2 regions of the Streptomyces spectabilis genome follow, and region 1 is predicted to be linked to the other one. Evidence: riboswitches for the same ligand, from Rfam matches in the RefSeq annotation. Region 1 holds a riboswitch; the other holds the start of a gene.
The links. A riboswitch is a leader RNA that binds a small molecule or an ion and turns the genes downstream of it on or off. The one in region 1 is predicted to bind cyclic di-AMP.

Region 1 (7,141 bases):
GTGCGCGCGGTCGAGGTCGAGGATCTCCCGCAGGTCCAGGTCACGCATTGGGCGCCACGTCCGTCCCCGCGCCCCGGCGGCGCACCGCCACCAGATCGGTGCGCGCGTCGCCGGGCTCGGCCTGCGCGGCGGACCCGGGGGCCTCGGCGGGCGCGCAGCCGGAGCCGCAGCCCGAGCCCTCCCGCGCGTCGGCGCCGGAGCCAGAACCGGAACCACAGCCTCCGCGCCGGCGGTGCTCCGGCAGCGTCACCTGGTCAGCGGACTCCACCTCGAAACCGGCGTCCGCGATCATCTCCAGGTCGGCCTTGCCCGCCTGGCCCTCACTGGTCAGGTAGTCGCCGAGGAAGATCGAGTTGGCGAGGTGCAGGGCCAGCGGCTGGAGCGTGCGCAGATGCAGCTCGCGGCCGCCCGCGATGCGGACCTCGATGTCCGGGCAGACGAACCGCACCATCGCGAGGATGCGCAGGCAGCGCTGCGGCGTGAGGTTCCACTCCTTGGCGAGCGGGGTGCCCTCGAAGGGGATCAGGAAGTTCACCGGCACGGAGTCCGCGTCGAGCTCGCGCAGCGCGAAGACGACGTCGACCAGGTCCTCGTCCGTCTCGCCCATGCCCGAGATCAGCCCCGAACAGGCGGAGAGACCGGCCGCGTGGGCCTTCTGCACGGTGTCGACGCGGTCAGCGTAGGTGTGCGTCTTGGTGATGTCGCCGTACGTCGACTCCGACGTGTTCAGGTTGTGGTTGTACGCGTCGGCGCCCGCGCCGCGCAGCCGCTCGGCCTGGCCGTCGGAGAGCAGACCGAGGCAGGCGCACACCTCGACGCCCTCGTTCTGTTCCTTGATCGCCTTGATGGTGTCGGAGACCCGGTCGACGTCCCGGTCCGTCGGCCCCCGGCCGCTCGCCACCAGGCAGACCCGCTTGGCGCCGCCCGCGAGCCCGGCCGCCGCCGCCTCGGACGCCTCGTCCGGCTTCAGCCAGGTGTACTTCAGGATGCCGGTGTCCGCGCCGAGCCGCTGCGAGCAGTACGAGCAGTCCTCGGGGCACAGGCCGGACTTCAGATTGACCAGATAGTTGAGTTTCACCCGCCGGCCGAACCAGTGGCGCCGCACCTTTCCGGCCGCCGCCACCACGTCGAGCAGTTCGTCGTCGGAGGTCGAGAGCACGGCCAGCGCCTCGTCGCGGGTCGGCAGCTCGCGCCGAAGCCCCTTGTCCACCAGCGTGTTGAGCAGATCCATGGCGCCGATCCTGGCGTACGCCGGTCCGTCTGACCATGGAGAAACCACACAACAGAAGCTCTGACGGCTGTGGGTATTGCCACACCATGGCCAGGTGGCGCGACGGCTAGGGTCTGTGCACTGTCTACAAACGCATCTCTTCGCACCGCCCGAGCGGACGACGGCCTGGAGGCCCCATGACGAGCGCGCCGTTCGACTGGATCGACGAGCAGGCGCGGGCGCGCGAGCGCGCCGGGCTCGTCCGCGGCCTGCGCCCGCGCCCGGCCGAAACCACCCTGCTCGACCTCGCGGGCAACGACTACCTCGGCCTCACCCGCCACCCGGAGGTCACCGCGGGCGCGGCCGCCGCCGCCCGCCGCTGGGGCGGCGGCGCGACCGGCTCGCGCCTGGTGACGGGCTCCACCGAGCTGCACGCGGAACTGGAGCGGGAGCTCGCCGCGTTCTGCGGCTTCGAGTCCGCCCTCGTGCTGTCCTCCGGCTACGCGGCGAACCTCGCGGCCGTCACCGCCCTGGCCCCGCACGGCTCGCTGATCGTCTCGGACGCGGGCAACCACGCCTCGCTGATCGACGGCTGCCGCCTGGCCCGCGGCACCACCCAGGTCGTGCCGCACGCGGACCCCGCGGCGGCGCGCAAGGCGCTCGGCACCCACGAGGGGCCCGCGATCGCCGTGACGGACTCCGTGTTCTCGGTGGACGGCGACGCCGCGCCGCTGGCCGAACTGGCCGCCGTCTGCCGGGAGTCCGGCGCGGGGCTCGTCCTCGACGACGCCCACGGGCTCGGCGTGCTCGGCGCCGGGGGCCGGGGCGCCGCCCACGCCGCCGGGCTCGCGGGCGCGCCCGACACGGTGGTCACCGTCACGCTCTCGAAGTCCCTCGGCAGCCAGGGCGGCGCCGTGCTCGGCCCGGCCCGGGTCATCGACCACCTGGTCAACACGGCCCGTACGTTCATCTTCGACACGGGTCTCGCGCCCGCCTCCGCCGGGGCGGCCCTCGCCGCGCTGCGGCTGCTGTGCCGGGAGCCGGAGCGTGCCGCACGCGCGCGCGAGGTGGCGACCCGGCTCTACGAACTGCTGGTGGGGGAGGGGTTCTCGGCTGTACGTCCGGACGCCGCCGTCGTCTCGGTGCGTGCCCCGTCGCCCGGGGCCGCGGTGCACTGGGCGGCCGACTGCCGCTCCGCGGGGCTCGCTGTGGGGTGCTTCCGTCCGCCGTCGGTCCCCGACGGCGTCTCGCGGTTGCGGCTGACCGCCCGCGCGGACCTGAGCGACACGCAGCTCGCCGAGGTCGTCGCCGTGATCAGCCGCACCGCACCCTGACACCTGAGATCTGGCACCTACGACCTGGGTCCGGGGTCCGGCGCACTCACTCGGGCCTCACCTAAGGGCCATGGTCTTCATCGAAGGGCGTCGACGAAGACTTCCCAGGCCGTGGGGGAGAAGAGCACGGCCGGGCCAGCCGCGTTCTTCGAGTCGCGCACGGCGAGCAGGCCCGTCAAGGGTCCTGCGCCGAGCGGGGCCGTCTCCACACAGTTGTTCATTCCGTTGCTGCGGCTGCTGCGCCGCCACCGCGCGCCCCTGAGAGACGTGCTGGAGGGAACGTACCGAGGCAGTGCAGTCATGGTGCCTCCTTACGCGCCGTCACCTAACCCGGCGATGAAATCCATTGAATCCTGAACGGAAAGCGCCTGTCCCCGAAGAGAGTTGAAGGCGTCGGTGTACGCCCTAAGGTCTTCTTTCCGTTCGAGGTAGAGGCTACTCGTCAAGTGGTCGAGAACCACCACATCCAGATCAGAAATGTTCGGAAAGGAGAGAATAACGAAAGGGCCGATCAACCCGATGTGCTCGCCCGAGGCGAACGGAAGTACCTGGAGCCGCACTTGAGGCAGCCGGGCCGCGTCCAGTAACCGCCGCAACTGTCCGGAAAGCACCTCGGGCCCGCCCACCTGCCGCCGGAGCACCGCCTCGTCCAGGATCACGCTCAGCCGCAGCGGCGGCTCGCTGCGCAGCACGTCCTGCCGGGCGAGCCGCACCTGCACGAGGGCCTCGACCTGCTCCTCGGGCCGCTCGCCGAGCGCGGCACGTGTCACCGCGCGGGCGTACTCGGGCGTCTGCAGCAGACCGGGAACCACCGTGGTCTCCAGGGTCCGCACCCGGCAGGCCTGCGACTCCAGACTGATGAAGTCGCGGTACGCGGGCGGCAGGAGCCCTCGGTAGGCGTGCCACCAGTGGTGGCGCCCGTGCTCGTCGTCCCCGCCCGCGAGCGCGACGAGCAGCTCCCGCAGATGCGGGTCCTGAACCCCGTACGCTTCCAGGAGGAGTCGTACGTCGGTGGCCTTCACGCCGCTGCGGCCCGTCTCGATCCGGCTCACCTTCGACTGGTGCCAGCCCACGAGGGAGGCCGCCTCGCCGCTCGTGAGCCCGGCCTCGGCGCGCAGCGCCCGCAATTCCGCGCCGAGCTTGCGACGGCGCACCGCGGGACCGTACTGCATGGCTGTCTCCTTCTGGTCCTTCCGGAGGTCCGCGCCAACGGTAGGGGACGGTAGAGGAACTGCCAGTGTTGCGCCCAAATACGGTCTGCCGTCGCAGAGTTCACCGCTTCGAGCGACAGATATATGCACATCTCGGTGGATCGGCGGGCGCGGGCCGCCCGAGAGTGGCAATCTGGCGCGAAGCACCAGCTCCGGGACGGTACTCGAGTACTTCCGCCACGCGTCGGAAGTCCGGTCCCGGTGGGAAAGGGACGGCGCCGTCATGGCAGACCACCAGGAAGCATCAGTCACCCTGCCGAGCGACCCTGTGTCGGTCTCCACCGCCCGCAGGTACGTCGGGGACATCCTCACCGAGTGGGGCCTCCCAGCGGACACGGATGTGGCCGACACGGTGCGGCTCATCGTCTCCGAGCTCGCCACGAACGCGGTGCAGCACACGCTCGGGCTCTCGCCCACCTTCACCGTGGACGTCCGGCTCGACCGCGACGAGAGCCTGCGCATCGGCGTCACCGACAGCCACCCCCGCTACCCCAAGCGGCTGCCCGCGGCCGTCCAGCAGGACAACGGCAGAGGCATGGTCATCGTCCGCTGGCTCACCGCCGAGTGCGGCGGAAGACTCATGGTCTGTCCGACGCCCGAGGGCGGCAAGACGGTGTGGATCACGCTGCCGTGGACGGTCCCGGTGCAGAGCTGACTCCCCGGGGCGCGGCCGCCCCTCGGCCGGGCGGGCTCACTGTCGCTGGCCCGCGCGGCCGACCAGACGGGGCAGCACGCCCCACAGGCCGCCGCACACCACGAACGTGCCGATGGCCGCGAGCACCCCGTCGGTGCGGCCCACGGCCACGTCGACGACGAGGAGGACGGATCCGGTGAGGGCGAGCACGAGCACCGCGAGGCCGATGGCGGCCAGGCGTGAGGACACCCGCACGATCAGGGGTTTGGCGCCGCGCGCGAACAGGGTGCGGTGCACCGCGGCGGGCGCCGTGAACAGCGCGGCGGCGAGCACCGCGAGGAGCAGCGTGACGACGTACGTGGCGCGCTGCACGCTGTCGAGCGACGGGAAGCGCGGCGTGAAGGCGAGGGTGAGCAGGAACGCGAAGAGGATCTGGACACCGGTCTGGGTGACCCGCAGCTCCTGGAGCAGCTCGGAGAAGTTGCGGTCGGCCCGCTCCAGCGGCGTCTCGTTGCGCGTGTGCCGGGAGGCGCTGGGTCTGGAAGTGCCCGCGGCGTGGGGGTGATGATCGGCCATGGTCCACGAGTATCCGCGCGGCGCCGCTCCACTCCCGCGCTGACGGCGGGGCCGGGCGGGTGACGTCGCCGGGGCGCCGCCCCGGACTGCCGTACGGACCGTCCCTCGGCTGGTGCCGCCGCCCGAGCCCTGACCGGACGGCGGCGAAAGGCGCTGGTGGCGCCAGGTGCGGGCGACGGCGCGGACCCCGAGGAGGCCGCCGCCCGCCGGCGGGTCAGCGGACCCGGCCGTACCAGACCTGGTTGGTCCAGATCTTCTCGAGCCGCACCACGGTGCCCCGCTTCGGGGCGTGCCAGATCTTCCCCTTACCGGCATATATGCCGACGTGGTAGACGTTCCGGCCGGAGTGGAAGAACACCAGGTCTCCGCGGGTGCGGCTGGCGGAGGAGACCTTGCGGGTCTTGTTGTACTGCTGTTGGGCGGTGCGCGGCAGCTTCTTGCCCACGCGCTTGTACGAGTAGAGCGTCAGGCCCGAGCAGTCGAACCGGTTCGGCCCGACCGCGCCGTAGCTGTACGGGGAGCCCTTCTTGGACGCCGCGACCTTGAGCGCCTTCGTCCCGTGCGAGGTGGCCGCTTGTGCTTCTCCCGTGAGTCCGGGGGCCACGATGGTGCCGCCCACGGCGGCGAGCGTGAGAGCCGAAGCCGTACTGGCTCTCGTCAACAGCGACGGAACACGATGCAGCGCAGTCATGCGCAACCCTTCGTCAGCCGCCTGTGAAGGATGACCTGTCGGGTTCGGGCAGGCGAAGATGCCCGGCCGCGCGATGCGACTTCACCCCAAGGGCCTTCCGGACTGGCCGGACGGCCCGCCTTGCTGGGTCCTCCACTCCTGCCGGTGCACAGATGTCGACCGGGCACCCGGGCGGCGGCAGGACTCGGCGTCCGCCCGGATCGCCCCGCCGCCTGTGGCGGGGGCTTGTCGTCGGAAGGGATCTTCACCCGAGAGGGGCGAAAAAACCGAGCCGGATCGGCGGTATGTGAGGCTCCTCACGCCTGACCCGTTCCGGTGGACAGAGCCCGAATGGGTTCTAGGTCACACTCGGCGATGATTGCCCCATCAGCGGCGGAACGCCCGAATCCGGCTGTGCTGTAAGGGAGTTGAGCGACTTCGGGAGCCCACTGGAACGACCGCCGGTTACGCAAAAGGGGCGATCATCTCTGGTCATCTCCGAGGCAACCCCGGACTCGGCTTGACATCCGCGTATACCGGCAACGGGCGGATGGCGCAGGCGCGCTGGGTCCGGGGCGCGTTCCGCGGCGTCAGATGCGACCGGCGCACTGGAGTACCAGGCCGAAAACGGAATGGGGGCTGGCTGGAAGTCTGGCACGGGACAGCCGGTCGTGGGGGGTGAATCGGACTGAATCATGACGGACCTTCATGCCGACGGCGGCGGCCGGCCCCGTGTCAGGGGCCCGTCGGCGGCGGCACCGTCACGCGCGCGGCGCGCCGCTCGCCGTCCAGGACGCGCATCGCTCGCGCGAGCGTCGGCGCGTGCACCTCGCTCTCCCCGCGCTGATGCATGAGCGCCAGCGCGTCGTGCAGCTCGGTCGCCCGGGTGATCAGCGCCTGCGCGGCGCGCAGCCCGCCGTAGGTGTGCTCGGCGCGGGCCGGGTTGATCCGGCCGAGCAGGTCGAGGACCGCCAGATAGGCGTCGACCAGCTCGCCTTCGGCGCGGGTCAGGGCGGGCAGCGGTGGCAGTTCGGGGAGCACCGGCGCCTCATCCCGCGTCCGGGCGGGCGGCCTTGCGGCTCGGGACGACCCGGTCCACCAGACCGTAGGCGAGGGCGGCCTCGGCGTCGAGCACCGTGTCCCGCTCGATGTCCGCCGAGATCTGCTCGGGCGTACGCCCGGTGTGCCGGACGAGCATCCCCTCCAGGAGCGCACGGGTGCGCCGCAGTTCCTCCGCGCGGATCCTCAGGTCGGTCGGCTGGCCGCGCACCGGCTCGGGCAGCGCGGGCTGCCGGAGCAGCACCCGGGCGCCGGGCAGGATCGCCCGCTTGCCGGGGGTCCCCGCGGCGAGCAGCACCGCGGCGGCGGAGGCGGCCTGGCCGAGGCAGACGGTCTCCACCTCGCAGGAGGCGTACAGCAGCGTGTCGTAGATCGCCGTCGTCGCGCTGAAGTCGCCGCCGGGGGAGTTGATGTAGAGCGAGATGTCCCGGTCCGGAGCCGCGTGCT
Region 2 (7,141 bases), 2.6 Mb from region 1:
CAGTCCCTCCAGTTCCGCTACGAGGCGGCCCAGTGCCTGGAGCAGCTCGGCGAACCGGCCGCGGCCCTGGCCGAGTACCGCGCGCTGCTCCCCTATTACGAGAACCAGTACGCGACGGACGACATCCGCCAGTCCCTGGAGATCCGCCGCCGCATCGGCCAGCTGCTGCTCGCCCTCGGCGACCGCTCGGCGGCCCACGACACGCTGGCGCGGCTCGTCCTGGACGCGGAGCGCGTCCACGGGATCGGGCACCCCTTCCCCGCGGAGATCCGCAGAACCCTCCAGTGGCTGGGGCAAGTGCGCGGATAGGGCGGTTTACGGGCGCCGGGGGTGCCCCAACTCCCGGTGAGTCGTTGGTGGTGGCGCATCCCCCTGAACGAACGGGACGAACTGAACGAAGTTCTGGGGGAAGGGTGGCCGAGACGACCACCGCTGCCTACCATCGATCACCGCAAGACTTTGTGCAGCGAAGCACAATCTCTCCACCGGGAGGCTCACTTGCACCGCCGCCGTCGCACCGCGCTCCTCCTCTCCGCCGCGGCCGTCGCCGCCGCCCCCCTCCTCACCGCCTGCGGCAGCGACGCGCGCCCCGGCGCCGCGGCCGTCGTGGGCGACGACCGCATCACGGTGGCGCAGCTCGAACACCGGGTGAACGAGGTGCGGTCCGCGCAGCGCGCCGCCGTCCCCGACGAGCGGCAGTACGAGCAGGTCATCGCCAAGACCGGCACCCTCACCCGCAACACGCTGCACACGATGGTCCTGGACCGGGTCCTGCACCGCGCCGCGCGCGACGCCGGGGTGACCGTCACCCGCAAGGAGATCCAGACCACGCGCGCGGGCATGGCGAAACAGGCGGGCGGCCGCAAGGCCCTGGAGGCGGGCTGGCTCCAGCAGTACAACGTCCCGCCCAAGCGCCTCGACGACAGCATCCGCACCGAGATCGAGGCGCAGAAGCTCGCCGCGAAGCTGGGCGCCGACATGAGTTCCAAGCCGGGCCAGGAGGCCTTCTGGGCCGCCCTGTCCAAGGCCTCCAAGAAGCTCGACGTCAATGTGAACCCGCGCTACGGCACGTGGGACGCCGCCCAGAACAAGCGCGTCGACACGAAGACGCCCTGGCTCCGCGAAGCAGCGGCCTGACCCGCGTACCGGCGCTCCGCGCGAACGCGCCGGCGCGGCCAGGGGGCCGTGCCCCACGAGGGCAGCCCGCTGTCAGAGGCGTGGGTTACGTTCGAGCGGTGAACGAAACCTCGGCGGGGCGCATCGTCCTGCTCACCACCAGCCACCGCGTAGCCCCCGGCCTGCTGTCCTGGCCCGCCTGGCAGGCCCTGCACGGAGCCGACGAGGTCCTGTGCGCCGACGCCGCCCACCCGCAGCTGCCGTATCTGCGGGAGGCGGGCGTCGACGTCAAGCAGGCCGCGCCCACCGCCGAGGAGCTGGTGCGCGCCTGCGAGGGCGGCCGCACGGTCCTGGTCGTGGCCACCGCCGAGGGCGACCGCCCGCTGACGGACGGCCTGGCCCGGCTCGCGGGCTCGGGCCGCTTCGCCATGCCGGACCTGGAGCTGCTCCCCGGCTCGTACGACCTGCCGGGCGCCCGGCTCCTGGACCTCGTCCAGGTCATGGACCGCATCCGGGCCGAGTGCCCCTGGTCGTCCCGGCAGACCCACAAGAGCCTCGCGAAGTACGGCATCGAAGAGGCGTACGAACTGGTCGAGGCGATCGAGGACGGCGACCGCACGGAGCTCCGCGAGGAGCTGGGCGACGTCCTGCTCCAGGTCGTCTTCCACGCGCGCGTGGCGGAGGAGGACGAGGAGGAGCCGTTCTCCGTGGACGACGTGGCGGGCACGATCGTCGACAAGCTCATCCACCGCCACCCCCACGTCTTCGGCGACGACACGGCCGCCACGCCCGAGGAGGTCAAGGCGCACTGGCTGCGCACCAAGGCGGTGGAGAAGCAGCGCGACTCGGTGACGGAGGGCATCCCCCTCGGCCAGCCCGGCCTCGCCCTCGCCGCCAAGCTCGCCTCCCGCGCCCGCACGGCGGGCCTGACCGTCCCCCTGCCGAAGGGCGAGGGCATCGGCTACGACCTCCTGGCGATGGCCGTCCGCGCGGAGGCCTCCGGCACGGACCCGGAGGCGGCCCTGCGGGCGGCGGCCCGCGCGTACCGGGACGCCGTCCGGGAAGCGGAGACGGCGTAGCGGACCACGCTCCGGCCTGTCCGGCGTTTGAGGACGAGGCGCGGAGCGCCGATGAAGGCGGGGGCCCGGGGGCGGCAGTCCCCGGTTCGGGAAGGGGCGGGCCTGGGGCGCACCGCGAGGACGGGCGGCTACCGTCGACCGCATGCACGACAAGCCCCCCGTTTCCCCCGAGCCCGAGCTCTTCACCTGGGAGTTCGCCAGTGACCCCTACCCCGCCTACGCCTGGCTGCGCGAGCACGCGCCGGTGACGAAGCGGCGGCTGCCGAGCGGTGTCGAGGCCTGGCTGGTCACCCGCTACGCGGACGCGCGGCAGGCCCTCGCCGACCAGCGGCTCAGCAAGAACCCGGCGCACCACGACGAGCCCGCGCACGCCAAGGGCAAGACCGGCATCCCGGGCGAGCGCAAGGCCGAGCTGATGACGCATCTGCTCAACATCGACCCGCCGGACCACACCCGGCTGCGCCGCCTGGTGTCGAAGGCGTTCACACCGCGCCGCGTGGCGGAGTTCGAGTCCCGGGTGCAGGAGCTGACGGACCAGCTCATCGACGGGTTCGCGGAGCGGGGCGAGGCCGACCTCATCCACGAGTTCGCGTTCCCGCTGCCGATCTACGCCATCTGCGACATGCTCGGCGTACCGCGCGAGGACCAGGACGACTTCCGGGACTGGGCCGGGATGATGATCCGGCACGGCGGGGGCCCGCGCGGTGGTGTGGCGCGCTCGGTGAAGAAGATGCGCGGCTACCTCGCCGAGCTCATCCACCGCAAGCGCGAGTCGCTGGCCGACGAGGGCGACGACGACCTGATCTCCGGGCTCATCCGCGCCTCCGACCACGGCGAGCACCTCACCGAGAACGAGGCCGCCGCGATGGCCTTCATCCTGCTGTTCGCCGGTTTCGAGACGACCGTGAACCTCATCGGGAACGGTACGTACGCCCTGCTCGACCACCCCGAGCAGCGGCAGCTGCTGCAGCGGTCCCTGGCCGCGGGCGACACCGCGCTGCTCGCCACGGGCCTGGAGGAACTCCTGCGCTACGACGGGCCGGTCGAGCTGGCCACCTGGCGGTTCGCCACCGAGGCGCTGCGCATCGGCGGCCAGGACATCGCGGCGGGCGACCCGGTGCTCGTCGTGCTGGCCGCCGCCGACCGCGACCCGGCGCGCTTCGCCGATCCGGACCGCCTCGACCTCGCCCGGCGCGACAACCAGCACCTCGGTTACGGCCACGGCATCCACTACTGCCTCGGTGCCCCGCTGGCCCGGCTTGAGGGCCAGACCGCCCTCGCCACCCTGCTCCGCCGCCTGCCGGACCTGCAACTGGCCGTGGCTCCCGAGGAGTTGAGGTGGCGCGGCGGGCTCATCATGCGTGGGCTCAGGACGTTGCCGGTGCGTTTCACACCCGCCCCGCGGGTCACCCGTGCTGACGGGCCGTCAACGATGTGACTTTCGCGTGATCTCGGCTGAACCGACTTGTGACTGGCGTTCGACTGCGGCTACGTTCACGACGGCCCGGCACCCGCGCGCTCGCGCGTAACGGATGCCGTGCCTGACCTGTCGTCCACGAAAGGCACCTGCATGCTCTCCGGCCAAGGCCGTCACCGCCGCCCCCGTCAGGTCCCGGCGATCCTCGTCACGGCGGGCGTCACCGGATCAGCCATCGCCATCCCGCTGCTCGGCGCGTCCGGCGCGAGCGCCGCGGACGCCGGGACGTGGGACAAGGTCGCGGAGTGCGAGAGCGGCGGGGCGTGGAGCGCCAAGGGCAGCGGCTACTACGGCGGCCTCCAGCTCACCCAGGACACCTGGGAGCAGTACGGCGGCCTCTCCTACGCGCCGACCGCCGACCAGGCGAGCCGCTCCCAGCAGATCCACGTCGCCGAGAAGGTGCTCGCCGACCGGGGCCCCGACGCCTGGCCGAACTGCGCCCCGGCCGCGGGCCTGGCGAAGGGCGGCGAGGCCGCCGCCGTCGATCCGGGCCTGCCGTCGGCCCCGCCGAGCTCGTCGGACTCCGACGACTCCGCCGAGTCCTCGGAGCCCTCCGACTCCTCGCGGTCCGGCAAGGAGAAGGACGCGGAGAAGGACGCGAAGGAGGAGCGCGAGGCCGCCGGGTCCGACCGCTCCGAGAAGGCCGAGAGGCCGGGCAGTTCCACCGAATCGCGAGACAAGACTCACGATTCGGGCAACGGTGACGATGGCGACGACGGTGCCACCCAGGGCGGGAAGAGCGCCGAGGACGGCTCGCGCGAGGGCGGCGGCAAGCACCGCAAGCCCGCCGGTGACGCGGACAAGTCCGGTGCGGACGACAGCGCTTCGTCCCAGGAGTCCGAGGAGTCCGAGGCGTCCCAGGAGTCCGAGGGCGCCGAGCCCGGCGCGGACGACGCGGCCGACGACCGCCCCGCGGGCCGTCACCGCGGCGGCAGCGCCGCCGATGACGCCCCGTCCGGCGACACCGGCCCCGGGCGTCACGCCTCGCGCGGCGAGGCGCGTGACGTGCCCGCCGCCGAGCGCCCCTCGGGCACGTACACGGTCCGCTCCGGTGACAACCTCTCGGCGATCGCCGACAGCCACGACCTTGACGGCGGCTGGTCGGGCCTCTACGCCGGGAACAAGAAGACCGTCGGCTCCGATCCGGACCTCATCCTCCCCGGTCAGCGGCTCGAACTGAGCGCGGAGGACAAGGGCGCCACCGCCGGGAAGTCGAGCGAAAAGTAGGGCAGTTGCCCGGCGGTTCGCGGTGAATGTCCGGTTTAAAGACGGTGAGAGGCAAGTGAGAGATGGGTCTCAGAAGCCCTGATCGTCTTTGAAATTCGGATGATTGCCTGGCTACGGTCGGGACCGCTCGCCACAGCGGGCCCCGCCGGTCGGTACGCCGAATCCTGCCAACGGCCGGACGGGAACAGTCGTCGCTTCGAGCGCCGAAGGCAGGAGCGGGGGACCCAAGGTAAGTGCCGGGCCCGGACGTTGAGCGGTCGTAAGACGCGCGAGACGTACGGACACGGCTTGGGGTGAAGTCGCGCGCTAGGACGCGCGGCCGGGCACTCACCCGCCCGAACCCGACAGCTCACCTCGCAGGCGTCGGTGAGGGGATCACTTCATGCTGCGTTCCGGCAAGGGCAAGCACCGCCGTCCGACCAAGCTCGACAAGGCCACCCGCGCCGCCACCGTCGTCGGTGTCACCGGTGCCGCCGTCGCCGCCCCGCTGATGGCGACCGGCACGGCCAACGCCGCCACCGCCTCCGAGTGGGACCGCGTCGCCGCGTGCGAGTCCGGTGGCAACTGGTCCATCAACACCGGCAACGGCTACTACGGCGGCGTGCAGTTCTCCGCCTCCACCTGGGCCGCTTACGGCGGCACCAAGTACGCGGCCACCGCCGACAAGGCCTCCAAGGCCCAGCAGATCGAGATCGCCGAGAAGGTCCTCGCGGGCCAGGGCAAGGGTGCCTGGCCGAAGTGCGGCGTGGGCCTGTCCGGCTCCCCGTACACCGGCGGCGGCTCCTCCGGCGGCGGCCAGCAGCAGCCGCAGCAGCAGGCCAAGCCGCAGCCGCAGCAGCAGGCCCAGCCGCAGCAGCAGGCCGCGCCCAAGCCGCAGGCCCAGCCGCAGCACCAGCCGCAGCAGGCCGCCCCGCAGGTCGAGAAGAAGACCGTCCAGACCCCGACCGGCAAGGTCGTGAAGAAGGGCGACGGCGAGTACAAGGTCGTGACCGGCGACACCCTGTCCAAGATCGCCCAGGAGCACGACGTCAAGGGCGGCTGGCAGAAGCTGTACCAGCTGAACGACGACATCGTCAGCGACGCCGACTTCATCTACCCGGGTCAGCAGCTGCACCTCAGCTGACCCGCCCCGGCCCCGGCAGCGCCCGGAGCCACCCCGTCCCCATGGGCTACCGCCCCGGTGCGCTCCCCCCTGCGCACCGGGGCGGTACCTTTTGGTCCGGTAGTTTGTTTCGTGAGGGAACTATCCGGCCCCGGACCCGGCCCTGTGCCTGTCCATGGGCTGGGCGGTCGGCTGGCCGATGCCCCGGAGCCGGTTAGGCTCGTGTCGCAGGGGCCAGCGCGGCCCCTAGTACCCCCGCGTACCCCGCATCACATCCCAGAAGGAGATGCTCGTGCCGTCCATCGACGTCGTCGTAGCCCGGGAAATCCTGGACTCCCGAGGCAATCCCACGGTCGAGGTCGAGGTCGGCCTCGACGACGGCTCCACCGGCCGTGCCGCCGTCCCGTCCGGCGCCTCCACCGGCGCCTTCGAGGCCATCGAACTCCGTGACGGAGACGCCAACCGCTACGGCGGCAAGGGCGTGGAGAAGGCCGTTCTCGCCGTCATCGAGCAGATCGGCCCGGAGCTCGTCGGCTACGACGCCACCGAGCAGCGTCTGATCGACCAGGCCATGTTCGACCTGGACGCCACGGACAACAAGGGCTCCCTCGGCGCCAACGCCATCCTCGGCGTCTCCCTCGCCGTGGCCCACGCCGCCTCCGAGGCCAGCGACCTGCCGCTCTTCCGCTACCTCGGCGGTCCGAACGCGCACCTGCTGCCGGTGCCGATGATGAACATCCTGAACGGCGGGTCCCACGCGGACTCCAACGTCGACATCCAGGAGTTCATGATCGCCCCGATCGGCGCGGAGTCCTTCTCCGAGGCCCTGCGCTGGGGCGCCGAGGTCTACCACACGCTGAAGAAGGTCCTGAAGGCCAAGGGCCTGTCCACCGGCCTCGGCGACGAGGGCGGCTTCGCGCCGAACCTGGAGTCGAACCGCGCGGCCCTCGACCTCATCGTCGAGGCCATCAAGCAGGCCGGTTACGTCCCGGGCGAGCAGATCGCGCTCGCGCTCGACGTCGCCGCGTCCGAGTTCTACAAGGACGGCTCCTACGAGTTCGAGGGCAAGTCCCGCTCGGCCGCCGAGATGACGGACTACTACGCCGAGCTGGTCGCCGCGTACCCGCTGGTCTCCATCGA

Region 2: linked by a shared signal. The riboswitch ahead of CP982_RS18265 (LysM peptidoglycan-binding domain-containing protein) and the one ahead of CP982_RS06535 (C40 family peptidase) in region 1 are both predicted to bind cyclic di-AMP.

Annotation. Positions count from the first base shown of each region.
Region 1 covers NZ_CP023690.1:1,643,162-1,650,302, reverse strand. The annotation lists gene CP982_RS06570 (adenosylmethionine--8-amino-7-oxononanoate transaminase) at 1-48, opposite strand, end outside; gene bioB (biotin synthase BioB) at 41-1,231, opposite strand; gene CP982_RS06560 (8-amino-7-oxononanoate synthase) at 1,408-2,544, shown strand; gene CP982_RS06555 (DUF397 domain-containing protein) at 2,622-2,846, opposite strand; gene CP982_RS06550 (helix-turn-helix domain-containing protein) at 2,856-3,716, opposite strand; gene CP982_RS06545 (ATP-binding protein) at 3,979-4,410, shown strand; gene CP982_RS06540 (DUF6328 family protein) at 4,447-4,965, opposite strand; gene CP982_RS06535 (C40 family peptidase) at 5,180-5,656, opposite strand; cyclic di-AMP (ydaO/yuaA leader) riboswitch at 5,660-5,813, opposite strand; gene CP982_RS06530 (hypothetical protein) at 6,371-6,676, opposite strand; partial or broken gene CP982_RS06525 (ATP-dependent Clp protease proteolytic subunit) at 6,684-7,141, opposite strand, start outside.
Region 2 covers NZ_CP023690.1:4,232,421-4,239,561, reverse strand. The annotation lists gene CP982_RS18290 (serine/threonine-protein kinase) at 1-309, shown strand, start outside; gene CP982_RS18285 (SurA N-terminal domain-containing protein) at 499-1,137, shown strand; gene CP982_RS18280 (nucleoside triphosphate pyrophosphohydrolase) at 1,236-2,195, shown strand; gene CP982_RS18275 (cytochrome P450 family protein) at 2,338-3,633, shown strand; gene CP982_RS18270 (transglycosylase family protein) at 3,766-4,899, shown strand; cyclic di-AMP (ydaO/yuaA leader) riboswitch at 5,091-5,277, shown strand; gene CP982_RS18265 (LysM peptidoglycan-binding domain-containing protein) at 5,282-6,022, shown strand; gene eno (phosphopyruvate hydratase) at 6,294-7,141, shown strand, end outside.